DNA from 4 places in the Pseudomonas sp. MONT-RG-20F-20-E-7-02 genome. Region 3 is predicted to be linked to each of the others. Evidence: predicted binding sites of a transcription regulator. Region 3 holds the regulator's gene; each other region holds the start of a gene.

Region 1 (7,322 bases), on a different contig from region 3:
TTGCGCCACGAACGCGCCGTTGTCCTGAGGCGACAGCGGGTTCTGGTTTTTCAGCTGGGTGACCAGCAATTGCAGGAAGGCGTCCTTACCCAGCGACTGGTTACCCGTCGCCGCGCTGGCAGCGCTGCCTAGGCTGCTGTTGTCGGTAGACGTCTTGACCTTGGCGTTAAAAAGGTCCTGGACTGCCGTGTTGTTAGTGGTATCAACGATGGCCATTATTTGGCGCCCCTTATCACTGACCCAGGGTCAGGACCTTCTGCATCATGGTTTTGGCGGTGTTCATCATTTCCGCGTTGGTCTGGAACGAGCGGCTGGCGGAGATCATGTCGGCCATCTCCTCGACCACGTTGACGTTGGGGTAGTAGACGTAACCCTTTTCGTTCGCGGCCGGGTGGTTAGGCTCATAACGCGCTTCCAGGTTGCTCTGGTCTTCGACTACGCCGAGCACCTGCACGCCTTGACCGGCAGCATCCTGGTTCTGGAACAGCGAGTCGCCGCTACCGCTCTGGCCAGCCTGGCCGCCCTGGAACATGGTGGCGAACACCGGGTGACGGGCGCGGTAAGTCTGGTCAATGCTCGAAGACACGGTCTCGGCGTTGGCGATGTTACTGGCGACGGTGTTCAGGCGCGTGGTCTGCGCGCTCATGCCACTGCCGGCAATATTGAAAACACTGGCTAAGGACATGGCTTACTCTCCACGCAGGGCTGACATCAGCCCTTTGAATTTGCTGTTGAGCAGGGTAAAGCTGGCCTGGAAATTCACCGAGTTCTCGGCGTAGGCCGATTGCTCGAGCTGGGCGTCGACGGTGTTCTGGTCGATCGATGGCTGCATCGGCGTGCGATACAGCAGCGACTCGTCCCCATTGCCCAGGCCTTGCGCTTCAATATGACGGCTGTTTGTCATGTTCAAGGCGAAGGTGCCGTTCTTGGTCTTGTCCTGCTGTGCGGCGAGCACGGCGGAGAAGTCCAGATCCCGAGCCTTGTAGTTCGGGGTGTCGGCGTTGGCAATGTTGTTGGCCAGGACTTCGGCACGCTGGGCGCGGAAGCCCAGGGCTTGTTCGTGGATACCGAGCGCTTTATCGAAGCTGATGCTCATGGCGGAAACCTTTAGGCTGACCTGCTTTTCGTATCTGGGTTATAGCAAGGCGCATGCCAATTCGCTCAGCCCCCGTATTTAAAGGGTTTTCGGGATGGTTGCCGCCGGCAATGCCAGAAAAGCGGCAATCACCTTCCGCGTGGCGCCAGTAAAGCGGCAAGGGCGGTTGCCGCTTTTACAGGGGCGGCAAGGGTGGGAAGAGACAAACCGAGGTGGCCGAAAATCGCTGACCGTTTGTCTGCACTGTCATTTCTGACAGTTGTTATGCGTATCGGCTCGGAGGCCTTATTGGGGGACATCCCACGATGCGTCATGCAGAGGTTAAAAATGTTGATCATCCCGTCTCCACGATTCAACGAGCAAGATTCAGCGACCCCAATCGCGAATCTGAACACCACACTTATTGTCGGCGATGTTGCCAGATTGACGCTCAACTTCCCTGTCGAAAACGGAGACAGGGTCTATTTGACCCTGAGCAGCTCCATCTTTGGCGGCGAGCACAACCAGAGCTTTCAAATTGCCCAGAACGCCCCAAAAATCGAGCTTCTGATACCTAAATCCATAGTAGAAATGAGCGCAGGCAACGTCGTGCATTTGCTGCTGAGCATCCAGCGCACTGGAGAGCCAAGAACCCCCGCACCGACAGCGAGAGTACTCATCAACAAGCTCCCCATCATCATCGTGCCAACGCCGGGCACCGTTTGGGACTTCAGCAACGGTTTCCAAGGCTGGGTAGCCCAGGGGCCATATACGGGCAGTCTGCTGCACGTGACCAATTCAGCCGTGCGCCTTGACCCGACCCTCTTCACGGCGACCCGCGCCCACATCATCACCCGACCCGTGCCGGTGGTTGCAGGGCGCACATACGATTGCAGCTTTGTCGCCATTGGCAGCGCGGCCACCAGCGATGGTTCAATCCTGTACATGACGATGAACGGCAGCCGCATTGGTGCAAATGTACAAAACCTTACGCTAGGCCAGCCGCAAACCGGGACCGGGACCTTCACTGCCACCACCACAGGCGATGTGCGGCTAGGTATCTTTAACGATGCAGTGCCCAACGGGCTTCATGGCCTATCCCTGAGCAATATCCGAATGACACCCCGCCCCTGACGTCGGCCGAGACGGCACAGCCAAAAGCTTGCGCGCATAAAAAAACGGGAGACCCTTGCCGGGGCTCCCGTTTTTTTATACGCAAAAACCGCTCACTTGGCCTGGTAAATGATACCGGGACTGCACTGCACCATCTGGTAATGATCCGGCAAGCCGTTCAGCGCCTCGGACGCGCCGAGGAACAAGTAACCTCCGCGCTTGAGCGTACCGTGGATACGCAACAGAATGTCCTTCTTCACTTCAGCCGAGAAGTAGATCAGCACGTTGCGGCAGAACACCATGTCGAACTTGCCCAGGCTGGCGTAGCTGTCGAGCAGGTTGAACGAGCGGAACTCCACCCGACTCTTGATCGGCGCCTTGACCGCCCAGCGCCCAGCCCCTTTCGGGTCGAAGTAGCGTTGCAGGCGCTCCTGGGACAAACCACGGCCCAGGGCCAGGCTGTCGTACTCGCCGGTCTTGCAGTTGGTGAGCATGGTGCCGGACAAGTCAGTGGCAACAATTTGCGCACCCGCCTTCAACTGGCCCATGTTCGTGCGCTCGAACTCGTCGATGGACATCGAGATCGAGTACGGTTCCTGCCCCGACGAGCACGCCGCCGACCAGATACGCAGGCGCTGGCCCGGGCTGGCCTTGATGGCCTCCGGCAGCACTTTGCTCTTGAGCACCTCAAAGGGGTAGGTATCGCGAAACCACAAGGTTTCGTTGGTGGTCATGGCGTCCACCACCATTTCCTTGAGCCCGCTGCGCGGCTGGCCCTGGATGCGCTGTACCAACTCACCCAGGGACTTGATGCCCTGCTGCTCCATCAGTTTGTTGAGACGGCTGGATACCAGGTACTGCTTGTTTTCACCGAGCAATATGCCACAGGCTTTTTCCAGGAAGACCCGGAACTGTTCGAAATCCAAATTACCCGTAGACAATGATACCGCCTCTTAAATCGTGTGACCGCCAGGGGAACTCCCCTTAGCCGTGATCTGCTGCCTTGATCCGGTCGACTACCCGGGATGCCAGGTCATCAGGGCGGAACTTGGCCAAAAAGTCATCGGCACCGACCTTCTTGACCATCGCCTGATTGAATACACCCGACAACGAAGTATGCAGGATGATATGCAATTTTTGCATGCGTGGATCGTTGCGTATCTCGGCCGTGAGGGTGTAACCGTCCATTTCCGGCATTTCAATGTCGGAGATCATCATCAAGAATTCTTCTTCAGGCTTCTTGCCTTCATCGACCAGTTTGCGCAAGTAATCCAGGGCCTGACGCCCGTCGTTGAGGGCTACCACTTCCACTCCGACGGTTTGCAGGCAGCGGCTCACCTGCTTACGTGCCACCGAGGAATCGTCCACAGTCAGCACGCGCAGAGAAATCGCCTTGTGCGCCGTCTCGGCGTCCACCACACCCACCGAGATCGATTCGGAGGTAGGCGCCACTTCGGCGAGGATTTTCTCCACGTCGATGATTTCCACCAATTGGTTATCGACCCGCGTCACCGCCGTGAGGTAATGATCGCGCCCGGTGCCCTTGGGCGGCGGATGGATCTCTTCCCAGTTCATGTTGACGATGCGCTCCACCGAGCGCACCAGGAAACCCTGGGTCTTGGTGTTGTACTCGGTGATGATCACGAACGGGCTCTGGCGGTCCTGCAAACCGGCGGAACCGGTGGCCATGGCCAGGTCAAGAATCGGGATGGTCGCGCCACGGATATTGGCCACGCCACAGACCACGGGGCTGGATTTGGGCATTATGGTCAGCTTGGGACACTGCAACACTTCCCGCACCTTAAACACATTGATGCCGTATAGCTGTTTGCCATCCAGGCGAAAAAGCAACAGCTCCAGGCGATTCTGCCCCACCAGCTGTGTACGCTGGTTTACTGAATCCATTACTCCTGCCATGCCCTGACTCCTACGCTAAAACCTTTGGGAGTGCGACGCGCACCCAACACTAAACGGCACGAGCTTTGCTATTTATTAGTTTATGGATATCAAAACGACAGTTTCCCGACGCCCCAACCTCCAACGGTACTGCAGATTGCTCTGCGTCACGCTGGCTTTGTTTGCCGTGGGCTCAGGCACCACGGCCCGTGCAGAGAATGCCACCTTGCCTGATCTCCTTATCGGCGTCACTCAAGGCTTTCTTGAGTTCACTGTAGAAGATTATCTGGCAACCACGCAGACACCTGGGCGTTATGAAATACAGGTCAGCCAGCTGGACCCACGCCTGCGCATGCCAATGTGCGACAAGGAATTGACAGCCACCCTGGAAAGCCCGGCCCAGCCCATCGGCCGTGTGACGGTTAAAGTGCGCTGCGAAGGCGCTTCGCCCTGGACTGTGTTCGTACCGGCGCAGGTCAAGCTGTTCCGCGATGTGGTGGTGGTGACGCGGCCACTGAAACGCACTGGCATTATCGGGTTCGACGACGTGGCCATGCGTGAACGGGATATCAGCCTGATCAATCAGGGCTACCTCACCTCGCTCGACCAGGCAGTTGGGCAAAAACTTACCCGACCAATGGTCACTGACCAAGTCATCACGCTGGTCCATCTTGAGCAGGCCGAGGTGATTCGCAAAGGCGATCAGGTGGTCATTTCCGCCAGCAGTGGCGGGCTGACGGTAAAGATGCCGGGTGAAGCGCTGTCCAACGGCGGCATGAGCGAACAGATCAGGGTCAAAAACCTCAACTCCAACCGTGTGATCAAGGCGCAAGTGACGGCACCCGGGCAAGTTGAGGTTGCTTTATAGTTCACTGGCATAGGACGCCTGCTTTTCCTACACTGTGCGCACGATGTGTGCACGTGCAGGTTTTTGTCAATCGAGCCTAAAGTTTGTCCGGGTATGGCCGAAAACATGGCAAGCGTCCAAATACCCAGAGGTTTTTTTAACATGGTCATTGATTTCAGTCGTTTAAATAACACCCCGGCGTTGCCCGGCAACACGCGTACCAGCGGTGCCAAGGACAGCGTAGAAGCCAAGGCCCAACCAGCCCCTGCCGCCAAAGCAGAACAGGCCGGCGCCAGCCAAAGCGGGGAATCCGTACACCTGAGCAATGAGGCTCAACAGTTGCAGAAGGTCACTGACTCGCTGCGCGACCAACCGGTTGTCAATAAAGCCCGCGTGGCCGAGTTGAAACAGGCTATCGCCGATGGCAGCTATAAAGTCGACAGCAACCGTGTAGCCAGCAAGCTGCTTAACTTCGAAGCCGAGCGCTAGGCAAAGGCCTGCGCAGGGCTTTTGGACGCTTAAAACCCAAGGCCAGCCATGCACCACGACGAACATTTGCTACAACTGATCATTGATGATCTGGCGCCGACGCAACATTTGCTCGAGCTGCTCAAAGAAGAGTCCCTGGCCCTGTACGGCCGGGACATGCGTTTGCTGGAAGAAATCCTGGCGCGCAAGCAGTCGCTGATCGTGCTGCTGGAGCAGCATGGCAAGAAGCGCAGCGAAATTCTCATCAGCCTGGGCCTCCCGGCTGATCACGACGGCCTCGCACAACTGGCCAGCCACTCCTCGGTTGGCGATCAGTTGCTGGCGCAGAGCACCGCACTCAATCAATTGCTCGCCCAGTGCCAGGAAGCCAACCTGCTCAACGGTCAGTCGATCCAGCTGCAGCAAGCGACGACCGCCAACCAGTTGCGCATACTTCACGGCGGTGAGCCTCCGGCCCTGTACAACGCCCAAGGCTCCACCTCACGCCTGGTCAAGCCAAGCACCCGCAGCCAAGCCTGACGCCGGTTTACCGCGCGCCCTATCCAAGGCGCGCTACATACTGGCAAAATGCCGGTTCTTGCGTGTAGTCGTATTTTGTCTGGAGATGGAAGAAACGTGTTCAACGCCCTTAATGCGGAAGATGCCCCGCAGCCACCCAAGGTGCTCACCACGCCTCTGGAAATCGCCGGCACGTTACGGATGCTGCAAGAAAGCCATGATCCGTTGATCATCACTTTCCATGAACGCAGCCAACGCTTCCAAAGCTACCTGGTGGACGTTGACCGGGACAGCAAGACGCTGGCCCTGGACGAAATGATCCCGCGTGACGGTGAACGCTATCTCGAGAATGGCGAGCCCTTTCGCATCGAAGGCTTTCATGATGGCGTGCGAGTGGCCTGGGAAAGCAACGGCACGCTGACCATCAGCGAAAAAGGCGGCCACCGCATTTACACCGGCAGCATGCCCGACGAGGTGGTCTACCATCAGCGTCGCAATGCATTCCGCGCGGCGCTGAAGCTGGCGCAATTGGTCAGCATCGAACTGGGCGGCGAGAAGCTCAAGGCACCGATCAGCGGCAAGCTGCTGGATATCTCCGCCACTGGCTGCAAATTGCGCTTTGAAGGCGATATTTCCGAGCGCCTGCAACTGGGCCAGGTTTACGATCGCTTTATTGCCGCCCTGCCCTTCGGCAGCATGACCACTTCTGTCGAACTGCGTTACCTGCATTTCGAAGACAAGATCAACACCACCTTCGCCGGCGTGCGTTTCCACAATATGAGCGGCTTGGTGCAGCGCCAGGTGGAACGCTTTGTGTACCAACTGCAACGTGAAGCGCGGCGCTTTGACAAGGATGACGATTTTTAAGGGTTAAAGGCCGCGACAAAAAAACGGGCAGCTCCTGATGGGAGCTGCCCGTTTTTGCTTTCAGGGGCGCGCCCTGCTCAGGTCATGCGGGTGTTCGTCCGGGCCCAGAGGCTCGGGCGGCCCTTCAAAAGCCGGCTCATCCGTTGGTTGCTGCGGATCAGTTTCAGGCTCCGGGTCCGGAACAACGGTCTGCATCTGCTCCTGTACCACCGCCTCATCCACGCGCGGGTCGAGGCACGCCACCAGCGGCGAGCTGGACATGCTGTCGGGCATCGCCACGTGGTGCAGCGGTGCGTCGTCCACTTGATGCAAGTTGGTCACCGCCTTCGGCCGGATACGCCACACCAGGATCAACGCACACAGGCTGAAAAATGCATACAGCATGTGGCTGCCAAACAGCTTCATCGCCACACCGGCCAACAACGGCCCGACACTCGCGCCAATGCCGTAGGTCACCAGCAGCATGGCCGTGAGCGACACACGGCGATCACCTTCCACATGGTCGTTGGAAAATGCCACCGCCAACGGGTACAGGCA
Region 2 (7,322 bases), on a different contig from region 3:
GTGGTGGTGGCTTCGCCAGCGGACGATGCGCCGCTGATGCGTTTGCGCGCCGCCATGTACTGCACGCGCATCGCTGAATATTTTCGCGACAAGGGCAAGAACGTCCTGTTGCTGATGGACTCGCTTACGCGTTTCGCCCAGGCCCAGCGGGAAATCGCCCTGGCCATCGGCGAACCGCCCGCCACCAAAGGCTACCCGCCGTCGGTGTTCGCCAAACTGCCCAAGCTGGTCGAGCGCGCCGGTAATGCCGAGGCCGGTGGCGGTTCGATCACCGCGTTCTACACCGTGCTGTCCGAAGGCGATGACCAGCAAGATCCAATTGCCGACTCGGCGCGGGGCGTGCTCGACGGCCACATCGTACTGTCGCGGCGCCTGGCCGAAGAAGGGCACTACCCGGCCATCGACATCGAAGCCTCGATCAGCCGGGTGATGCCGGCGGTGGTCACGCCGGAACACATGGCCCGTGCGCAACATTTCAAGCAACTGTGGTCGCGTTATCAGCAGAGCCGCGACCTGATTAGCGTCGGCGCCTATGTAGCCGGTGGCGATCGTGAAACCGACTTGGCAATTGCCCTGCAACCGCAACTGGTGACCTATCTGCGCCAGGGCCTCAACGACAAGATCAGCATGGGCGAAAGCGAAGCCCACCTGGGCTCGATCTTCGCCCCGGCGCCAGGCGGTTAAGCCATGGCCAGCACGCGCTCTTCACGCCTGGCCCCAGTGGTGGACATGGCCGAAAAGGCCGAAAAAGCCGCAGTGCAGCGCCTGGGTTATTTCCAGGGCCAGGTGCGCCTGGCCGAAAGCAAGCTCGGCGACCTGGAGCGCTTTCGCGGCGAGTACCAGCAGCAGTGGATCGAACGCGGCAGCAAGGGCGTGTCCGGCCAATGGCTGATGGGCTACCAGGGCTTTCTCAACCAGCTTGAGACGGCCGTCGGCCAACAGCGCCAAAGCCTGGCCTGGCACCAGAACAACCTCGATAAAGCCCGCGAGGCCTGGCAGGCGGCGTTCGCCCGGGTCGAAGGTTTGCGCAAGTTGGTGCAGCGTTATATCGACGAAGCGCGGGCGATTGAAGACAAGCGCGAGCAGAAGCTGCTGGATGAGCTGTCACAACGCCTTCCGCGCCAATCACAGTATTAAGTGTGGGAGCGCGCCCGCTCCCACATTTCATTTGCTGTGTTGCCCATACCTCAATCAGCTGCTAAACCTTGTTGCATATTGCCAATGACAAGGAAGCAGTCACATGTCAGTTGTGTCAGAAGTATCCCTGGATGGGACGAAGTTGACGATTACAGTCAAGGGGCGATTCGATTTCGGTAGCCACCAAGCCTTTCGTGATGCCTACGAGCGGTTCTACAAGGTGCCCGAGATCTACGTGGTGGACTTGAAGGAAACCACCTACATGGACAGCTCGGCCCTGGGCATGCTCCTGCTGTTACGCGACCATGCCGGTGGTGATAACGCCGAAGTGCAGGTGATCAACAGCAACTCCGATGTGCGCAAGATCCTCGCCATTTCCAACTTCGACAAACTGTTCGATCTCAGTTGAGCAGCCTGGCCCCGGTCCTTGAGCCGCTGACGGTGCTGATCGCCGAAGACAGCGCGGCGGATTTACTGCTGTTGTCCACGATCATTCGGCGCCAGGGGCATCAGGTGCTCACCGCCACCAACGGCGCGCAAGCCGTCGAGGTGTTCACGCGCGAGCGTCCGCAACTGGTGTTGATGGACGCCTTGATGCCGGTGATGGACGGCTTTGAAGCGGCGCGTCAGATCAAGCAGCTGGCGGGCGAAGCGCTGGTGCCGATTATCTTTCTGACGTCCCTGCGTGAGAGCGAAGCCCTCGCCCAGTGCCTGGATGCGGGAGGCGATGACTTCCTGCCCAAGCCTTACAATCAGCTGATCCTGGCGGCGAAAATCAACGCCATGGATCGCCTGCGCCGCCTGCAGGCCACGGTGTTGCAGCAGCGTGACCTGATCGCACGGCACCACGATTACCTGTTGCATGAGCAGCGCGCGGCCAAGGCGGTGTTCGACAAGGTCGCGCATTCTGGCTGTATCAACGCGGCGCCGAACATTCGCTATCTGCAATCGCCCTATGCGCTGTTCAATGGCGACCTGCTGCTGGCGGCCTATACACCCTCGGGTGACATGCACGTGCTGCTCGGCGATTTCACCGGCCACGGGCTGCCGGCCGCCGTCGGCGCGATGCCGCTGGCGGAAGTGTTTTATGGCATGACGGCCAAGGGCTACGGCCTGGCGCAAACCCTGCGGGAGATGAATGCCAAGCTCAAACGCATCCTGCCGGTGGACATGTTCTGCTGCGCCACCCTGATGTGCCTGAGTGGCCAGCGGCGCGTGGTGGAAGTGTGGAACGGCGGCATGCCCGAGGGTTATGTGCATGAAGTCGCCACGGGCAAGCGCACGCCGTTGGTGTCGCGGCATCTGCCGTTAGGCGTGCTCTCGGCCGAGACGTTTGATGACAGCACCGAGGTCTGGCCCATGGCCCTCGGTGATCGTGTCTTTTTGCTTTCCGATGGCGTGCTGGACACCGCCGATGCCAATGACCAGTTGTTCGGCGCCGAGCGTTTGCAGCAGGTGTTCGCGGCCAACCGTGAACCTGATCGCCTGTTCGAAGACATCGAAAAGGCCCTGGCAGCGTTTCGTGGCCAGGCGCGGGACGACGTCAGCATGGTTGAGATCACCTTGCAGGACGGCCAGCCGTTGCGCGCAGCCGAGGCACTGTATGCCGACAGTGGGCAGTCGTGCCCGCTGGACTGGTCGGTGAGTTTTGAGTTCCGCGCGCAGACCCTCAAAAGCTACAACCCGCTGCCGTATCTGCTGCAATTGCTGCTGGAGATCCACGGCCTGCGCAAGCAGAGCGGGGCGCTTTACAGTGTGATGGCCGAGTTGTATTCGAATGCGCTGGAGCATGGCGTGTTGGGCCTGGATTCGAAGCTCAAGCGTGATGCGCAGGGGTTTGCCCACTATTACCGCCTGCGCAATGAGCGACTGGCGCAGTTGAACAGCGGCTATGTGCGTGTGCATGTGCAAGTGGTGCCGACGGCCACGGGCGGCAAAATGACGTTGCGCGTTGAAGACAGCGGCCCTGGGTTTGACGTGGAACAGGTGCTGGCGCGGCCGCTGGATGTCGACCGTCTGTCTGGCCGCGGCTTGAGCCTGGTGCGGCAACTGAGCAGCGATGTACGCTGGTCCGATGGCGGGCGCAGTGTGTGCGTGGAGTTTTGCTGGGGGGCTCTGGCATAATCCGCCGATTCTTGATCAAGGAGCGAGCAAGTGGCTGAGATTCATCTGGACCCCGACGTGTTGTCGGGTTTGCAGGAAGTAATGGAGGGCGAGTATCCCAAGTTGCTCGATACCTTCCTTGAGGATTCAAAGAAACGCATCGATGCGTTGCGCGGTGCGCGTAATGATGCCAAGGCGTTGGGGCGGATTGCGCATAGCTTTAAAGGCAGCAGTGGCAACCTTGGGGCGGTGCAATTGGCGCAGTTGTGCCAGCGCCTGGAGGTGGAGTCGGTTAAATCGACAGCGGACCTTGGGGCGTTGGTTGATCAGATTGATCGTGAGTTTGCTTTGGTTCGGCCATTGTATGAGTCGGAAAGGCAGCGGTTCAGCCTCTGAGTCGCCTGTGTAATACCTATATGACAACCCAACTGTGGGAGCTGGCTTGCCTGCGATGCGGTGAGTCAGTCAACTCATTCGTCACTGTTACACCGCTATCGCAGGCAAGCCAGCTCCCACATTGAGCGGGTGATTTGCCCGCAAAATACAAACCTGGCCCAACTCTTGCTCTACCTCCCAATACTGCATCCCCGATCCCCAATGCAGTGGAGACCTTTACCTATGCCAGTCGCCCCGAATTCGCTCCTTCAGGCTGCCCCCGCGGCCAAGCCTCAAGCGCCGGCCGCCACCCCTGCGGTAGCGGCTGCGGACCCGCGGGACAAGGCCCAGGGCTTTGCTCAGGTGTTCGCCAGCCAGGGCTCGAAACCCACGGTAAAAACCGACGACACTCCGGCTAAACCCGCGAATAACAAGCCTTCCGACGCCAGCGCCAAGCCTGCAAACAGCAACGACAAGCCTGCCGCCAGCACGCCAGCGGTTGCCGATAGCGGCAATCCCTTGCCTGCCAAGCCACCGGCCACGTCCGACGACAGCACCAGCAGTGACGACGACAAACCCACTGACCCGTCCCTGGTGCAGCAACCGCCGGTTGACCCGGTGGTCGACCCGGCCTTGATTGCCACCGTCACCCCGGTTGCCGTTCCGGTGCCCGTCGAAACCCCGGCCCCGGTTGCCGCGACCCAGGACGACAAGGCCCAGCCGGTCGTCGCCGCACCGGTCGCTGCCACCGATGAAGCCAAACAGCCCGCCTTCGACCCGGCAGCCGACCCGCTGGATTCGATGCCGGCCGTGCGCCTGGCGATGGAGCAGGGCGGTCACGTCTCGGCCAGCAGCCAGGCGCCGCAGAAAGCTGCACCCGCGCCGACCCAGGATCAGCCGACCGCTGCGCAGAACTTTGCCGCCGGCCTGGCCAATATGGTCGACCAGCAAGCCACCAAAGACAGCACTGACCAGGGCGGCGACAAAGCCTTCAGTGGCTTGATCGAAGGCGGCCTCAAAGATTTGAAAGACGCCAGCAGCGACACCCGCGTCGATGACTTCGCCAACCGCCTGGCCGCGCTGACCCAGGCCGCCACGCCGAAAACCGCGAATGCCTTGCCACCCGTTGCGAATGCCCCGTTGGCCATGCATCAGAGCGGTTGGACCGAGGAAGTGGTCAACCGCGTGATGTACCTGTCCAGCGCCAACCTCAAGTCGGCCGAGATCCAGTTGCAGCCGGCCGAGCTGGGGCGCCTGGATATCAAGGTCAACATGACCGCGGACCAACAAGCCCAGGTCACTTTCATGAGTGGTCACGCGGTGGTGCGTGAAGCGCTGGAAACCCAGTCCGGCCGTTTGCGCGAGATGTTTGCCCAGCAGGGCATGGGGCAGGTCGACGTTAACGTCTCCGACCAGTCCCGTGGCTGGCAGGGGCAGGGCCAGGAGCAACAACAGCAGAACCAGGCGCGCGGCGTGAGTGGCAGCGGCGGGCGCGGAGAGGGCGGTGATGCTGGTGATCACGCTGAAGTGGCGGCGGCGGTCGCGCCGGTGAGCCAGACGGTGATCGGCTCCAGCGCTGTTGATTACTACGCCTGACCTGAGCCTTATGAAGATCAAAATGTGGGAGCTGGCTTGCCTGCGATAGCGGTGTATCAGTGACAGAAATGCCAACTGACCCACCGCCATCGCAGGCAAGCCAGCTCCCACATTTGATTTGGGGTGTTCGCTCTTACCTGATTACCAGACAACTCTGGCATAACACTTGCTCTTGCCTTTCCGTAGATCTATGAATCCCAGAATAGTGACGGATTATTGGCATGGCGAAGAGCGACGACGCAGCAGCAACTCCCCCCGCAGGCAAAGGCAAGCTCAAGCTAATCCTGTTGATCGTGCTGGGCCTGCTCCTGGCCATTGGTGCCTCCGTGGGCGGCACTTGGTACATCATGCACAGCAGTGCAAGCAAACCGGCACCCGCCGCCGAAACCGCCAGTAACGTCAAGCAACCGGCAATCTTCGAACCGATGCTTCCGGCCTTTGTCGCCAACTTCAATCAGAACGGCCGTCAACGCTACCTGCAGGTGAGCATCACCTTGCTGGCGCGTAACCAGGCGGACCTGGATGCGCTCAAAGTGCATATGCCAGTGATCCGCAACAACCTGGTGATGCTGTTCTCCGGGCAGAGCTTCGACAGCCTGGCCAGCCCGGTCGGCCAGGAAATGTTGCGCCAGAAGGTCACTGCCAGCGTGCAGGAAGTGGCCCAGAAAGAGCTCGGCAAAGTCGTGGTCGAGCAGGCGCTCTTCACTAACTTCGTATTGCAGTAGGATCACGACATGGCCGTGCAAGACCTGCTGTCCCAGGATGAAATCGACGCGCTGTTGCATGGCGTCGACGATGGTCTGGTACAGACCGAAATGGCTGCCGAACCCGGCAGCGTCAAAAGTTATGACCTGACCAGCCAGGATCGCATCGTCCGTGGACGCATGCCGACGCTGGAAATGATCAACGAACGTTTCGCCCGCTACACCCGTATCAGCATGTTCAACATGCTGCGCCGTTCGGCGGACGTGGCGGTGGGCGGCGTGCAGGTGATGAAGTTCGGCGAATACGTGCACTCGCTGTACGTGCCCACCAGCCTCAATCTGGTCAAGATCAAGCCGTTGCGCGGCACCGCGCTGTTCATCCTCGACGCCAAACTGGTGTTCAAACTGGTGGACAACTTCTTCGGCGGCGACGGCCGTCACGCCAAGATCGAAGGCCGCGAATTCACCCCGACCGAACTGCGCGTGGTGCGCATGGTGCTGGAGCAGGCCTTCATCGACTTGAAGGAAGCCTGGCAGGCGATCATGGAAGTCAATTTCGAGTACATCAACTCGGAAGTGAACCCGGCCATGGCCAATATCGTCGGCCCCAGCGAAGCCATTGTGGTCTCCACCTTCCACATCGAACTCGATGGCGGTGGCGGCGACCTGCACGTGACCATGCCGTACTCGATGATCGAGCCGGTGCGCGAGATGCTCGACGCCGGTTTCCAGTCCGACCTGGACGACCAGGACGAGCGCTGGGTCAAGGCCTTGCGCGAAGACCTGCTCGACGTCGACGTACCTTTGAGCGCCACTGTGGCCCGTCGCCAGTTGCGTTTGCGCGATATTTTGCACATGCAGCCCGGCGATGTGATTCCCGTGGAATTGCCGGAAGAAATGATCATGCGTGCCAACGGCGTGCCGTCGTTCAAGGTCAAGCTGGGTTCGCACAAAGGCAACCTGGCGTTGCAAGTGATCGAACCGATCAACCGTCGCTGATCAACAATAATTTTTGCTTCGCCGAGGACATGTAATGGCTACCGAACACGAAAACACTTCCGCCGAAGACCAGGCCCTGGCTGACGAGTGGGCTGCGGCCCTGGAAGAAACCGGCGATGTTGGCCAGGACGACATCGACGCGCTGCTGGCCGCCGACGCCGCCACCGCGCCGGCCGGCAACCGCCTGCCGATGGAAGAATTCGGCAGCGTGCCGAAGAACAACGACCCGGTGACCCTCGACGGCCCGAACCTGGATGTGATCCTCGACATCCCGGTGTCGATTTCCATGGAAGTGGGCAGCACCGAAATCAACATCCGCAACCTGCTGCAGCTCAACCAGGGTTCGGTGATCGAGCTCGACCGCCTGGCCGGTGAGCCGCTGGACGTGCTGGTCAACGGCACGCTGAT
Region 3 (7,322 bases):
CGTCGACGATAGCGCTATCGCCTATTACGCCATCAACGCTCACACCATACAGTTCCTGCCCGATGGCAAGGTTCAGTACGAAATGACCGCTGATAAAGTCGAGAACCTCAAGGCCACGGACGTCAGCCTGCTGACCAATCCCGACCTGAACCTCTACCGGGGCACCGAGTTCCCGTGGCACGTCACCAGCAAGCGCGGTGAGGTGAACAAGGGCGGCACTCAAGTGGAACTGATCGACTCGGTGCGCGTTGCGCGCACTGACGAAAAGAAGCGCGACACCATCATTACCAGTAGTCGCATGACCGTTTTCCCACAACAGCAATATGCGCAGACCGAGCAAGACGTTAGAATCGACGGCGCTGGCGGTGTATCGACTGGCAAGGGAATGAAAGCGTATTTGAAAGAAAGCAGGATACACCTGCTATCGAACGTAAGAGGACAGTATGAGGCTCGTTAAAACCCTCCCTATTTTGCTCGGTCTGGGCGCAGCACTGGGAAGCGTGAGCGCCTGGGCTCTGCCGAACGATAGCCAGCAACCGATCCACATTCAGGCTGACGATGCGCAGCTGGATGACAAACAAGGTGTCGCCACCTACACCGGCGGCGTGATCATCACCCAGGGTTCGATGAAAATCACCGGCAACACGGTGACGCTCACGCGTACGCCCGCTGGCGACATTGACGTGGTGACGTCGGTTGGCAACCTGGCTTACTTCGAACAGAAGCAGGCCGCTGCCGACCCTGCCCCGATCAAGGGCTACGGCAAGACCATCCAATACCACGCCCAGCAGAACCGTATCATCCTGATCGATCAGGCCAGGGTTGTGAGCAGCGATGGCAACACGACAGACGGTGAGAAAATCACCTATGACACCGTGAAGCAGATCGCTCAGGCTGGTCGCGCCACCGGCGCGAAGATCGGCACTCCGAAGCCGCGTATCGACATGGTTATCCAGCCGAAGCAGAAAGACGGTGCGGCTCAGCCTGCGCCTAAACCCGCTGCGAAGAAGGCGAACTAATGGCAACCCTGAAAGCCCAGCACTTGGCCAAGGCCTATAAAAGCCGCCAAGTCGTACGCGACGTGAGCCTGTCGATCGACAGTGGCCAGATCGTCGGTTTGCTTGGCCCGAACGGTGCCGGCAAGACCACCTGCTTCTATATGATCGTCGGGCTGGTTCAGGCGGATCAGGGACGTGTATTGATTGACGACCTGGACGTCAGCCACCAGCCAATGCACGGTCGTGCACGCGCCGGTATCGGCTATCTTCCCCAGGAAGCATCGATCTTCCGCAAACTGTCGGTTGCCGACAACATCATGGCGATCCTCGAGACCCGCAAGGAACTCGACCGTGACGGCCGTCGCAAAGAGCTGGAAAGCCTGCTGCAGGAATTCCACATCAACCACATTCGCGACAACCTGGGCATGAGCCTGTCGGGTGGTGAGCGTCGCCGTGTGGAAATCGCCCGCGCCCTTGCCACCGCGCCGAAGTTCATCCTGCTCGACGAACCGTTTGCCGGCGTCGACCCGATCTCGGTTGGCGACATCAAGCAGATCATCCATCACCTCAAGGCCAAGGGCATCGGTGTGCTGATCACCGACCACAACGTCCGAGAGACCCTCGATATCTGTGAAACGGCTTATATCGTCAACGATGGCCAGCTGATCGCCGAAGGCGATTCCGCCACCATCCTGGCTAACGAACTGGTCAAGGAAGTGTACCTGGGCCACGAGTTCCGCCTGTAAGCACTGCGGTGTCTGGCCATTCGCCAAGGCGCGCGGGAGTCAATAAAAACCTCCATTTTTTTATTGTTACCGCGCTCTAGGCAAAGCCCCCGATATCAGGCATATAATTTGCTTATGTTTGGCGCTCACGCGCCCTGTCGTGGATGGCGCATTGCGCCGGCGAATAAGGTGTTAAGCCCCTGCCATGAAACCATCGCTAGTCCTGAGAATGGGCCAGCAGCTGACGATGACACCGCAGCTGCAACAGGCCATCCGCCTGCTCCAATTGTCGACCCTGGACCTGCAACAGGAAATCCAGGAGGCCCTGGAGTCCAATCCGATGCTCGAACGCCAGGAAGAAGGCGACGACTTCGATAACGCAGACCCGCTGGCCGATAACATCGAGCAAAAACCCAATCCCGACGTACAGGAACCCTCCTACCAGGAAACCGCCCCCACGGTGGATAACCTTGAGGAAGGCGATTGGAACGAACGCATCCCCAACGAGCTTCCCGTGGACACCGCCTGGGAAGACGTCTACCAGACCAGCGCCAGCAGCCTGCCGAGCAACGATGATGACGAGTGGGATTTCACCACCCGCACGTCCGCCGGCGAGAGCCTGCAAAGCCATTTGCTCTGGCAACTGAACCTGGCACCGATGTCCGACACCGATCGCCTGATCGCCGTCACCCTGATCGACTGCATCAATAACCAGGGCTATCTGGACGAAACCCTCGATGAAATCCTCGAGGCCTTCGACCCGGAACTGGACATCGAGCTGGACGAAATCGAAGCCGTGCTGCACCGCATCCAGCAGTTCGAGCCGGCCGGTATCGGCGCCCGCACCCTCAGCGAGTGCCTGCTGCTGCAACTGCGCCAACTGCCCGCCAAGACCCCTTGGCTCGCTGAGGCCCAGCGCCTGGTTACCGACTACATCGACCTGCTGGGCAGCCGCGACTACAGCCAGCTGATGCGCCGCATGAAGCTCAAGGAAGACGACCTGCGCCAGGTCATCGAGCTGGTACAGAGCCTCAACCCTCGCCCGGGCTCGCAGATTGAGTCCAGCGAAGCTGAATACGTCGTGCCCGATGTGATCGTGCGCAAGGACAACGAGCGTTGGCTGGTGGAGTTGAACCAGGAATCAGTGCCGCGCCTGCGGGTCAACCCGCAATACGCAGGTTTTGTTCGCCGTGCCGACACCAGCGCCGACAACACCTTCATGCGCAACCAGTTGCAGGAAGCGCGCTGGTTCATCAAGAGCCTGCAAAGCCGCAACGAAACCCTGATGAAAGTCGCCACCCAGATCGTCGAGCACCAGCGCGGCTTCCTGGAATATGGCGATGAGGCCATGAAGCCGCTGGTACTGCATGACATCGCCGAGGCGGTGGGCATGCATGAATCGACGATTTCGCGGGTGACCACGCAGAAATTCATGCATACCCCGCGGGGTATTTATGAGTTGAAATACTTTTTCTCCAGCCACGTCAGCACTTCCGAAGGCGGCGAATGCTCGTCCACGGCAATCCGCGCGATCATCAAAAAACTGGTTGCCGCGGAAAATCAGAAAAAGCCATTGAGTGACAGTAAGATCGCTGGTTTACTGGAGGCACAAGGCATTCAGGTCGCCCGTCGAACCGTCGCCAAGTACCGCGAGTCCCTCGGGATCGCGCCTTCCAGCGAGCGTAAGCGTTTGATGTGACGGGCGGGCCATAGCGTTCCAGTGGCAGGCACCCCGGCCTGCCGCTTTATGCACTGGCAACGAAGGAGAAGCTGTATGCAAGTCAACATCAGTGGACACCAGCTGGAAGTCACCAAGCCCCTGCGTGAGTACACCGAGAGCAAGCTGAACAAGCTTGCGGGGCATTTTGACAAGATCACCAACGTGCAGGTCATCATGGAGGTCGATAAGCTCAAGCAGAAAATCGAGGCCACCCTGCACGTACCGAATGCGAAGCTCGTCGCCAATGCGGAGCATGAAGATATGTACGCGGCGATTGACGCTCTCTACGACAAGCTGGACCGCCAACTCATAAAGCATAAGGAAAAGAATCTGCACCTGATGCAAGGTACAGGTCGTTAACTCTCCCCCATGATCCAACTTGAAACCATCCTGACCCCCGGCCGTTCTCTCGTGAACGCGCCGGGTGGCAGCAAGAAAAAAGCCCTCGAACACATTGCCAACCTGATCAGCCGCGAAGTGCCTGAGCTGGATGAGCAAGTCGTGTTCAAGGCTCTGATTGACCGTGAAAAACTGGGCTCCACCGGTTTTGGTAACGGCATCGCCATTCCTCACTGCCGCCTGGAAGGCTGTACTGCTCCCGTAAGTGCACTTTTGCACCTGCAGGAAAAAATCGATTTCGACGCCATCGACGGCGCACCGGTCGACCTGCTGTTCGTTCTGCTGGTCCCGCAAGCTGCCACCGATGCGCACCTGGAACTGCTCCGGCAGATAGCCAGCATGCTTGACCGCAAGGAAGTACGCGACAAACTGCGCAGTGCCAGTACCAATGAGGCGCTCTATCAGGTTGTCCTGGATGAACAAAACAGGCCGTAATCATGCGTTTGATCATCGTCAGCGGCCGCTCTGGCTCGGGTAAAAGCACCGCCCTCAACGTTCTTGAGGACAACGGCTTCTATTGCATCGACAACCTGCCCGCAGGCCTGCTGCCGGAACTGGCGGAACGTGCGCTGATCCACACTGAACTGGCGCAACCTCTGGTTGCCGTTTCAATCGACGCCCGCAACCTGCCAAGCCACCTTGAGCGATTCCCGCAATTGCTCGAGGAAGTACGTGCCAAGCATATTCATTGCGACGTGCTGTACCTGGACGCCGACGAAGAAACACTGCTCAAGCGTTTCTCAGAGACCCGACGACGCCACCCCCTCAGCAGCCCTCACCGCTCGCTGGCCGAAGCCATCGAGGACGAAACCACCCTGCTGGGCCCGATCATTGACCTCGCCGACCTCAAGATCAACACCACCGGCCTGAACCTGTATCAGTTGCGCGACGCCATCAAGCTGCGTCTGCTGAACCAGCCCGAGCCCGGTACGGCATTCCTCGTTGAATCGTTCGGTTTCAAGCGCGGCATGCCCGTGGATGCCGACCTGGTCTTCGATGTGCGTTGCCTGCCCAACCCTTATTGGAAGCCTGAACTGCGTGATCAGTCGGGGCTGGACCAACCCGTGGCCGAATACCTGGCCGCACAACCGGATGTTGAGGAGATGTTCCAGGATATCTCCAGCTACCTGCTCAAATGGTTGCCGCGGTTTGCTGCGAGCAATCGGGCCTATGTCACCATTGCCATTGGCTGCACCGGCGGTCACCATCGCTCCGTCTACCTGACCGAACGCCTCGGCCAGGTGCTGCAACAAACCCTCAAGAACGTCCAGGTTCGCCACCGCGACCTTAGCTGAAAGGAACACCCCCGCGATGCCCGCTCTGGAAATTGAAATCATCAACAAGCTGGGCCTGCACGCTCGCGCTTCAGCCAAATTCGTCGGTGTTGCCGGGCGATTCCCCTGCCAGATCCGCGCGGGGCGCACGCCGGAATCCATGGTTGACGGCAAGAGCATCATGGCAATGATGATGCTGGCCGCCGGCAAGGGCACCAAGATCCACTTGAAGACAGAAGGCGAGCAAGAACAGGAAGCGATGGACGCCTTGGTGGAGTTGATCAATAACTACTTCGACGAGGGTGAATAACCCCAACCTTCAAGATGGGTGTGAGGCTGCAATAGCCTCACCCTAACGCGGTATCCATCACCATCATCAAACAAAACCCGATGCACAGCCCAAGGCTGGCGAGCTTTTCGTGGCCGTTACGCCGTGACTCGGGAATGACTTCATGAGTCACCACCAACAGCATCGCCCCAGCGGCTAGCGCCAACCCCAAAGGCAACAGTACTTCGGCCAGGCTTACCAGCCAGGCGCAGAGGACGGCAAACACCGGTTCAACCAGACCTGACGCGGCACCTATCAGAAAGGCTTTGACCCGCGACATTCCCGCCCCAGCCAACACCAGCGCAATCACCAAACCTTCCGGCACGTCTTGCAGGGCAATGCCCATGGCCAAGCTGTCAGCATCCTGCATCCCGCCACCGGCAGAGACACCGACGGCCATGCCCTCCGGGATGTTGTGGGCAATGATGGCAAACACAAACAGCCAGATACGCGGCGGTATAACCGGTTTATCCGGCGTGCCCACCAGCATTTCCGGGCTGGCACCAGAGACCTTGCGGTCAACCAGGTACAGCCCGAATGCCCCCAGCATGATGCCGAAGCTGATCAACCCACTGGCGCCCCAAGGCGAGAGCCCCAAGCTTTCAGCGGCAGCAATACCTGGGACGACCAGCGAAAATGCCGTCGCCGCCAGCATCACGCCGGCACCAAAGCCCAGCAACGTGTCGCTGAGCGCCACCGGCATTCGACGAATAACCAGCACCGGGACCGCACCCAGTGCCGTGCCGAGCGCGCAAATCGCCCCGCCCTGCAAGGCGCGCAGGATGCGCGGTTCAAGATCCAGCCAGGCCAACCCGTGGGCCACCAGCAATGCTGTACCTGCCAATAGCAGCAGCGAGCCAAACGCATAACGAAACATTCGTCCGCTGCTGATCGCCAGTATTTCAGTGCCCATAGTCGGCCTTAGATCTTGTTATTGGGTGAATATCAGGCCAGGGCGGCCTGGTAGCGTGCGGCGACTTCCGGCCAATTGATGACGCTGTAGAAGGCGTTGATGTATTCGGGGCGACGGTTCTGGTAGAGCAGGTAGTAGGCGTGCTCCCAGACGTCGAGGCCGAGGATTGGCGTATTGCCGTTCATCAACGGGCTGTCTTGATTGCCACTGCTTTCGACCACCAGGGTCTTCTGCGGCGTGACGCTCAGCCAGGCCCAACCACTGCCGAAACGGGTCAGGGCGGCTTTGGTGAAAGCGTCCTTGAAGCTGTCGAAACCGCCCAGCTGCTCCTCGATTGCTTTGCCCAATGCACCTTCAGGCTTGCCGCCGCCTTTTGGCGACATCACCGCCCAGAACAACGAGTGGTTTGCATGCCCGCCGCCCTGGTTGATGACGGCGGCACGTAGTTTTTCCGGCAGTTGCTGAACGCTGGACACCAGCTTCTCAACTGGCCAGCCCGCGAACTCTGTGCCCTCGACCGCCGCGTTCAAGTTGTTGATGTAGGTCTGGTGGTGCTTGGTGTAGTGGATTTCCATGGTTTGCGCATCGATATGCGGCTCCAGCGCATCGTAGGCGTAAGGCAAGGCAGGCAAGGTGTAGGACATATCAATGTGCTCCGTAATAAGGACTGTTGCGGGTCGACGCATCCGATTGCGCCGCAGTGCCACCGAGCAAGCGATGGGTACGTGGGTACTCGCCGTGATCGCTGATGAAATTCAACAGTTCGACGTAAGTCTTGCTGCTCTGGCGCAGCGCCGCCTCGCGCAATTGCGGGCTCAGGCGCGGGTCCTGCATGGTCTGCAACAGGCGTTGATGGATAGCGCAGAGGTATTCCGCGCTTTCCTCAGGCTGGTTCAGGCGCAAGTGCAGGTCCGCCAGGTTGTGATGGGAAATGACGCAAGCCGCCACTGCTTCGTCGGCATCCG
Region 4 (7,322 bases), on a different contig from region 3:
GACCTGCTGGGTCGGGTTAAGTGCCGTGGTTTCACGCGCGACGGTGAGGTGCAAGTCGATCCGGTCCAGCAGCGGCCCCGAGAGTTTGTTGCGATAGCGCTGAATCTGCTCCGGCGTGCACCGACAGCGCCCGCTCGGCTCGCCTAAATAGCCGCAAGGGCATGGGTTCATGGCCGCGACCAGTTGAAAGCGTGCCGGGAAACTCACCCGGTCACGCGCACGGGAAATCACGATGTGCCCGGATTCGAGCGGTTCACGCAGCACCTCCAGCACCTTGCGATCAAACTCCGGCAACTCATCCAGAAACAGCACGCCATGGTGGGCGAGGGTGATTTCCCCCGGCTGCGGTTTCGAACCGCCGCCCACCAACGCCGGCCCCGACGCCGAATGGTGCGGCTGACGAAATGGGCGGTGCGGCCAATGGCTCAGCGGTGCGAGGCTGACCACCGACTGAATCGCCGCCACTTCCAGGGCTTCCTGTTCACTCAGCGGCGGCAGCAAACCGGGCAGGCGGCTGGCGAGCAAGGTCTTGCCGGTGCCGGGCGGCCCGCTGAACAGCAGGTTATGCGCGCCCGCTGCCGCAATCAGCAGCGCGCGTTTGGCGGCCAGTTGCCCCTGCACTTCGCTCAGGTCCGGGTAGGGCTTGTTCAAGTACAGCAGGCCATCGGATTTATACGGTTCAATCGGCACATGCCCATTCAGGTGCGCCACCACCTGCAGCAAGTGGTCCACCGCAATCACCTTCAACCCCGACGCCAGGCACGCCTCCTCCGCATTCGCCCGAGGCACTATCACGGTGCGCCCAGCCTTGCGCGCTGCCAGGGCTGCCGGCAACACGCCTTTCACTGCACGTACTTCACCGGACAGCGCCAATTCCCCCAAGCATTCCACGTCATCGAGCATCAACGCCGGCACCTGCACGCTGGCGGCGAGAATCCCCAGGGCAATCGCCAAATCAAAACGCCCGCCGTCCTTTGGCAGGTCGGCGGGCGCGAGGTTGAGGGTTATGCGGCGTGCCGGGTATTGCAGCGCAGAGTTGAGGATGGCGCTGCGCACGCGGTCCTTGCTTTCCTTGACGGCGGTTTCCGGCAGGCCCACCAGTGTCAGGGACGGCAGACCATTGGCCATATGCACTTCAACAGTGACGGCAGGGGCTTCGACGCCAATTTGGGCGCGGCTGTGGACGATGGCGAGGGACATGCTCGTTCCTTGAAAGAGAGGCCGCTTCCTGCGGGTTTTTCAAGGGTAGACGAGGTGGGGAAGAGCGAGGCGGGGGAGGTTTTACAGAACGTATCCGAAGTCGTTCGCAGCGCTTTATGTGGGAGCTGGCTTGCCTGCGATAGCATCGCCTGTGTGCAACTGATACACGGAGGCGTCTACATCGCAGGCAAGCCAGCTCCCACACTGATCGCGTTTATTCAGCAGAGGGTGGCGTCAGGCGCGCTTCCAGCTCGGCGACTTTCGCCTCCAAACTCTCCAACCGTGCACGCGTGCGGGCCAGCACCACCATCTGGCTATCAAACTCTTCCCGGCTGACCAGGTCGAGTTTGCTGAAGCCGCTTTGCAGCATCGCCTTGAACTGGCTTTCGATTTCGTTGCGGGGCAGCGGGGTGTCGCCGCTGAACAGGCGAGAGGCGTGGCCGCTCAGGGCGTCGAGGAGGTCTTTGGGCGCGAGCATGGGAAACATTCCGGAAAACTGTTGGCCGGCAGTGTATCACGCAGCGTCTATAGTCATTTTCACGGTCGTGAGCGCACGCTTTTCGCGCAGAGGGTCGGGCGGCTGCGCACTGTTTTTGTGCGCATTGCGGCCGCCAATTCGCCCCGCAGGTGGGCATAAGTGGGCAAAGGACTGATTTCAGTGATTTTTACGGAGCTGGCAAGGTTTCTGCTTAGACGATCATGACCCATGCACTGATGCAGTCGCTGTGACGAATGCAGTGCGCCGACGGATCAGGGGTACAGGTTTCGTCACTAGTGGTTCGCTGGCGTCGCAACGGTAAATGCCGAGGCGACGACGCGTTACAAAGCCAGGCACTGCGCTTAGACTTGAGACGGGTTTGTTTTCCTGGGGCAAGTCCACCAATTCGGGAGAGAGTTTTCATGAAGCTAGTCACTGCCATCATCAAGCCGTTCAAGTTGGACGATGTACGCGAGTCGTTGTCCGAGATCGGCGTGCAGGGCATTACCGTTACTGAGGTCAAAGGCTTCGGTCGGCAGAAGGGTCACACCGAGCTGTATCGCGGCGCGGAATACGTGGTCGATTTCCTGCCGAAGGTGAAGATTGATGTCGCCATTGACGACAAGGATCTTGACCGGGTTATCGAGGCGATAACCAAGGCGGCCAACACCGGCAAGATCGGTGACGGCAAGATCTTCGTGGTCAATCTGGAACAGGCTATTCGCATCCGTACCGGCGAAACCGATACCGACGCAATCTAAGCCGCCAAACCCCCAACGCCCCAGGAGAAAACAATATGACTCTGCGTAAATTCGCAGGGCTAGGAGCCCTGTTGTCCCTCGTAATGCCGGCCCTGGCATTGGCGGCGGACCCAGCCCCTGCTCCAGTCCTCAATTCCGGCGACACGGCGTGGATGCTCACATCCACCGCGCTGGTGCTGTTCATGACTATTCCGGGCCTGGCGCTGTTCTACGGCGGCATGGTTCGCTCCAAAAACATTCTTTCCGTGATGATGCAGTGCTTCGCCATCACCGGCTTGATCACTATCTTGTGGTTCGTTTACGGCTACAGCATGGCGTTCGACACCACCGGTATGGAAGCAGGCGTCGTCAACCTCAACTCGTTCGTGGGCGGCCTGTCCAAACTGTTCCTGTCGGGTGTGACCCCGGCGAGCATCACCGGCCCTGCGGCGCTGTTCCCTGAGGCGGTGTTCGTCACCTTCCAGATGACGTTCGCCATCATTACTCCTGCGCTGATCGTCGGTGCTTTCGCCGAGCGTATGAAGTTCTCCGCGATGCTGATCTTCATGGGCGTCTGGTTCACCCTGGTCTACGCACCGATTGCGCACATGGTGTGGGGCGGTCCGGGTTCGCTGCTGGGTGACTGGGGCGTGCTGGACTTCGCCGGCGGCACCGTGGTGCACATCAACGCCGGTGTGGCCGGCCTGGTGGCGTGCCTGGTACTCGGCAAGCGTAAAGGCTTCCCAACCACCCCAATGGCACCTCACAACCTGGGTTACACCCTGGTCGGTGCGGCCATGCTGTGGGTTGGCTGGTTCGGCTTCAACGCCGGTTCCGCGGCTGCGGCCAACGGCACTGCCGGTATGGCGATGTTGGTCACCCAGATCGCTACCGCTGCTGCGGCGCTGGGCTGGATGTTCGCCGAGTGGGTCACCCACGGTAAGCCAAGCGCACTGGGTATCGCCTCAGGCGTAGTCGCTGGCCTGGTGGCAATCACCCCGGCTGCCGGCACCGTGGGCCCAATGGGCGCCCTGGTCATCGGCCTGGCGGCGGGCGTGGTGTGCTTCTTCTGCGCCACTACCCTGAAACGCAAACTGGGCTACGACGACTCCCTGGACGCCTTCGGCGTGCACGGTATCGGCGGTATCCTCGGCGCGATCCTGACCGGTGTGTTCGCTGCGCCTTCCCTGGGCGGCTTCAACGCAGCCACCACTGACATCGCGGCGCAAGTCTGGATCCAGTGCAAAGGCGTCGGTTTCACCGTGATCTACACGGCTATCGTGACCTTCATCATCCTCAAGGTGCTGGATGCAGTCATGGGCCTGCGGGTTACCGACGAAGAAGAGGCCGTGGGCCTCGACCTGGCGCAACACAACGAACGCGGCTACAACTTGTAAGTACGCGAAAAAAAGATGCCCGGCTTGCCGGGCATTTTTTTGCCTGGCGTTTGTCAGTGATAGGACCTGTACCGGTTTTTGCGCAGAGTTTGTGATGGTGCGCACACGGTACTTTTCAGCGTGCAAAAGTCTTACATGCATGTAGGCGTATTCGGTACTTTGTTTTTTCCCTGAGCGCGCTAGAATGCGCGCCGATGGGCGGAGAACTGTATGTGGCAACAGACCCTGATAACCCTGCGGGCCAAGCCCCGGGGCTTTCACCTGGTAACGGATGAGTTGCTCGCCGGCTTGCCTGAATTGAAGGCTTGTCGCGTGGGCTTGTTGCATTTGTGGCTGCAGCACACTTCGGCCTCGTTGACCGTCAACGAGAATGCCGACCCGGCGGTTCGCCGTGACTTCGAGCGTTTTTTCAATGCGCTGGTGCCGCAAGGCATGGCGGGATATGAACACAACGACGAAGGTCCGGATGATCTGCCGGCGCACTTCAAGGCCAGTCTCCTGGGCTGCCAGCTGAGTTTGCCGGTCAAGGCCGGCCGCTTGGCGATGGGGACCTGGCAAGGTGTTTATCTGGGCGAGCACCGTGATCATGGCGGTGCTCGTAAAGTCCTCGCCACCTTGCACGGTGATGGGGCATAAGCCACTGGTAATCCGGTGGATGTGATTTTTTCCGGCAAACTCGACAGAGGGTGAAGCTGGGCTATAACTAATCTGCTTTTCGCAAGTCATGAGGTAGAACATGAGCGACGATGATCTGGAAAACGACGAACTTGAAGTAGGCGACGACGACGAGACCGAAGAGGGTCTTGAAGCGGCCGTTGAAGACGTTGCTGACGATGGCGACGAAATCAGCGATGACGCGCCCGCCAAAGCCGCCAAAGGCAAAGCCAAGGCCGCTGTATCGGTAGACGAACTGCCGAGCGTTGAAGCCAAGAACAAAGAGCGCGATGCGCTGGCCCGTGCGATGGAAGAGTTCCTCGCTAAAGGCGGCAAAGTGCAGGAAGTCGAGGCCAACGTGGTGGCAGACCCGCCGAAGAAGCCGGATAACAAGTACGGCAGCCGTCCTATCTAAGGTCAGCAGTTCGCTTGTAAGAAAAAGCCCGCCGTCGCTGCGGGCTTTTTCATGGCTGTAATAAAGTTGCAGATCCGCCGCAGTCCCATGTGGGAGCCGGCTTGCCTGCGATAGCGGTCGTCAGCTAGTGATGTGCTGTCTGGCTCACCGTCATCGCAGGCAAGCCAGCTCCCACATTAGGTTTTTGCGTCAGTTCCAGCTGCGCAGCAGCGCTGGCAGCTCCGCCAAGTTACGAATTTCCGCATCCGGGCGCTTATCCGCCTCCCACGCCTTACCCGTCGGGTTAAACCACACCGCACGCAGCCCTGCCTGCTGCGCCCCGGCGATGTCATCGCCGGGGTGATCGCCGATATGCACCGCCTGACTGGCGTCCACGCCACCGCGTTGCAACGCTTCTTGAAACAACCGCGCATCCGGCTTGGCGATGCCGATATCTTCGGCGCGCAGGGCAAAGTGGAAATAGTCCGCCAGCCCGACGCGCTGCACATCGGCATTGCCGTTGGTGATCACCCCCAGCAAGAAGTGCTGGCGCAGCGCCTGCAACATCGGCTCGGCTTCGGGAAATGGTGTGAGCTGGTGCCGCGCATGAATAAACGCTTCGTAGCACACATCCGCCATGTCCGTGGCTTCAGGCTGTGGATAACCCGCCTCTTCAAACGCATGCATCAACACCCGATGGCGCAGGACGCTGATGCGGTATTTGAGCTCGGGATGGCGCTCCAGCACCTGCTGGCGCAGGCGGGCGAAATGCTCCAGGGGCAATTCGCCGACTTTGGTGGCGTTGATCGCCAGCCACTCGCGCATCGACGCTTCGGCGCCGATGATGACGGGTACGTTGTCCCAGAGTGTGTCGTCCAGGTCGAAGGTGATCAGCTTGATACTCATGAGTCGCCGTCCTTGATGCGTTTGGCCCGTGGATGGGCGCTGTCGTACACCGTCGCCAGGTGTTGGAAGTCGAGGTGGGTGTAGATCTGCGTGGTCTTGATGTCGGAGTGGCCGAGCAGTTCCTGCACCGCGCGCAGGTCCTGGGACGATTCCAGCATATGGCTGGCAAAAGAGTGTCGCAGCATATGTGGGTGCAGGTTCTGCCCCAGCTCGCGTTCACCGGCGAGCTTGACCCGCACCTGAATCGCCCGTGGCCCGAGGCGCCGGCCTTGCTGGCTGACAAACACCGCATCGTCCGCGGGGTTGGTCAACAGACGCAGCGGCAGCCACAGTTGCAAGGCTTCCCGCGCCTTGCGGCCGACTGGCAACACGCGGGTCTTGCTGCCCTTGCCGAGTACTTGCACCAGGCCGTCCGCCAGGTCCAGTTGGTCGAGGTTCAGGCCCGTCAGTTCCGACAGGCGCAGGCCCGAGGAATAGAACAGCTCAAGAATCGCCTGGTCGCGGTGTGCGAGGAAGTCGTCTTCGACGGCGCCGTCGAGCAATTGCAGGGCGCGATCAGTGTCGAGGGTCTTGGGCAGGCGCCGCTCGCCTTTGGGTGGGGACAGACCGTTGGCCGGGTCGTGGTCGCACAGGCCTTCGCGGTTCAGATAGTGATAGAGGCCGCGCACCGCCGAGAGCAGGCGCGACAGGCTGCGCGAAGATTGGCCTTGCTGGTGCAGCCGCGCGATCAAGCTGCGCAGGCTCTGGATATCCAGGGCTTTCCAGCTGGCGATCTGTTGTTTTTCGCAATACGCCAGGACCTTGTTCAGGTCCCGTCGATAGGCTTCCAGCGTGTGGGGCGACACCTGGCGCTCGTTGCGCAGGTGAGCGCAATAAGCGTCCAGTTGCCGTTCCATGGCTAGCGCACCGCGCGCAGGGCGGTGGTGAAGCGCGGCAGTACCCGGCCGAGCACTTCGGCGATGTAGGTCAGGAACAGCGTGCCCACCGAGCTTTTGTAGTGTTGCGGATCACGACTGGCGATGGCCAGTACGCCGTGCAGGCCTTGATAGCTGAGGGCGACCACGGCAGTCGAGCCGATCTGCTTGCGCTGTTCGGCACCAAACAGGAAGTCCAGCTCATGCTCGCGCAAGGTGCCGCTGATGGTCTTGCCTTCAGAGAGCAGGCCGCCAATCGCGGTTTGCGCTTCGCCACCGCTGACCCAGCGACCCACCGGCATTGGGTTGTCGCTGAACAGGATCAGGCTGACAAAGGGCACCTGGAAGTCCTGGCGCAGGCTGTCTTCCACGGCGATCACCGTTTCTTCCAGGCTGGTAGCGTCCATCAGGGTAAGAATCAGGCGACGGGTTTTCTCGAACAGACGGTCATTGTCGCGGGCGACGTCCATCAGGTGCGAGAGCTTGTGGCGCATTTCGATATTGCGCTCACGCAGGATCTTCATCTGCCGCTCCACCAGCGACACGGTGTCGCCGCGCTGGTGGGGAATGCGCAGGGCCGGCAGCAGCTCTTCGTGTTCGACGAAGAAGTCCGGGTTAGCCTCAAGGTACGCCGCGACT

Evidence for each region. Region 3 encodes sigma-54, which starts transcription at its own class of promoters, with help from an activator protein. Its sites were predicted from a motif close to ANTGGCATNNANNTTGCTNT; they were not measured.
Region 1: the regulator sigma-54 is predicted to act here: its motif matches at 1,138-1,157, upstream of flgB (flagellar basal body rod protein FlgB).
Region 2: the regulator sigma-54 is predicted to act here: its motif matches at 3,789-3,808, upstream of L8I05_RS01850 (flagellar hook-length control protein FliK).
Region 4: the regulator sigma-54 is predicted to act here: its motif matches at 1,873-1,892, upstream of glnK (P-II family nitrogen regulator).

What each region holds. Positions count from the first base shown of each region.
Region 1 is NZ_JAKNQN010000001.1:34,962-42,283, reverse strand. It holds gene flgD (flagellar hook assembly protein FlgD) at 1-216, opposite strand, end outside; gene flgC (flagellar basal body rod protein FlgC) at 233-685, opposite strand; gene flgB (flagellar basal body rod protein FlgB) at 689-1,096, opposite strand; gene L8I05_RS00190 (hypothetical protein) at 1,424-2,209, shown strand; gene cheR (protein-glutamate O-methyltransferase CheR) at 2,302-3,129, opposite strand; gene L8I05_RS00180 (chemotaxis protein CheV) at 3,173-4,105, opposite strand; gene flgA (flagellar basal body P-ring formation chaperone FlgA) at 4,188-4,952, shown strand; gene flgM (flagellar biosynthesis anti-sigma factor FlgM) at 5,094-5,420, shown strand; gene L8I05_RS00165 (flagellar protein FlgN) at 5,469-5,939, shown strand; gene L8I05_RS00160 (flagellar brake protein) at 6,036-6,785, shown strand; gene L8I05_RS00155 (MFS transporter) at 6,846-7,322, opposite strand, start outside.
Region 2 is NZ_JAKNQN010000001.1:404,589-411,910, forward strand. It holds gene fliI (flagellar protein export ATPase FliI) at 1-684, shown strand, start outside; gene fliJ (flagellar export protein FliJ) at 688-1,137, shown strand; gene L8I05_RS01835 (STAS domain-containing protein) at 1,241-1,546, shown strand; gene L8I05_RS01840 (fused response regulator/phosphatase) at 1,543-3,261, shown strand; gene L8I05_RS01845 (Hpt domain-containing protein) at 3,292-3,636, shown strand; gene L8I05_RS01850 (flagellar hook-length control protein FliK) at 3,859-5,211, shown strand; gene fliL (flagellar basal body-associated protein FliL) at 5,433-5,936, shown strand; gene fliM (flagellar motor switch protein FliM) at 5,946-6,914, shown strand; gene fliN (flagellar motor switch protein FliN) at 6,949-7,322, shown strand, end outside.
Region 3 is NZ_JAKNQN010000007.1:229,615-236,936, reverse strand. It holds gene lptC (LPS export ABC transporter periplasmic protein LptC) at 1-457, shown strand, start outside; gene lptA (lipopolysaccharide transport periplasmic protein LptA) at 444-1,019, shown strand; gene lptB (LPS export ABC transporter ATP-binding protein) at 1,019-1,744, shown strand; gene L8I05_RS21185 (RNA polymerase factor sigma-54) at 1,929-3,422, shown strand; gene raiA (ribosome-associated translation inhibitor RaiA) at 3,498-3,803, shown strand; gene ptsN (PTS IIA-like nitrogen regulatory protein PtsN) at 3,813-4,277, shown strand; gene rapZ (RNase adapter RapZ) at 4,280-5,137, shown strand; gene L8I05_RS21165 (HPr family phosphocarrier protein) at 5,154-5,426, shown strand; gene L8I05_RS21160 (ZIP family metal transporter) at 5,464-6,357, opposite strand; gene L8I05_RS21155 (superoxide dismutase) at 6,390-7,001, opposite strand; gene L8I05_RS21150 (hypothetical protein) at 7,003-7,322, opposite strand, start outside.
Region 4 is NZ_JAKNQN010000004.1:387,048-394,369, forward strand. It holds gene L8I05_RS14680 (YifB family Mg chelatase-like AAA ATPase) at 1-1,200, opposite strand, end outside; gene L8I05_RS14685 (accessory factor UbiK family protein) at 1,415-1,678, opposite strand; gene glnK (P-II family nitrogen regulator) at 2,101-2,439, shown strand; gene L8I05_RS14695 (ammonium transporter) at 2,475-3,815, shown strand; gene L8I05_RS14700 (secondary thiamine-phosphate synthase enzyme YjbQ) at 4,026-4,451, shown strand; gene sutA (transcriptional regulator SutA) at 4,552-4,884, shown strand; gene L8I05_RS14710 (HAD family hydrolase) at 5,074-5,769, opposite strand; gene xerC (tyrosine recombinase XerC) at 5,766-6,665, opposite strand; gene L8I05_RS14720 (DUF484 family protein) at 6,668-7,322, opposite strand, start outside.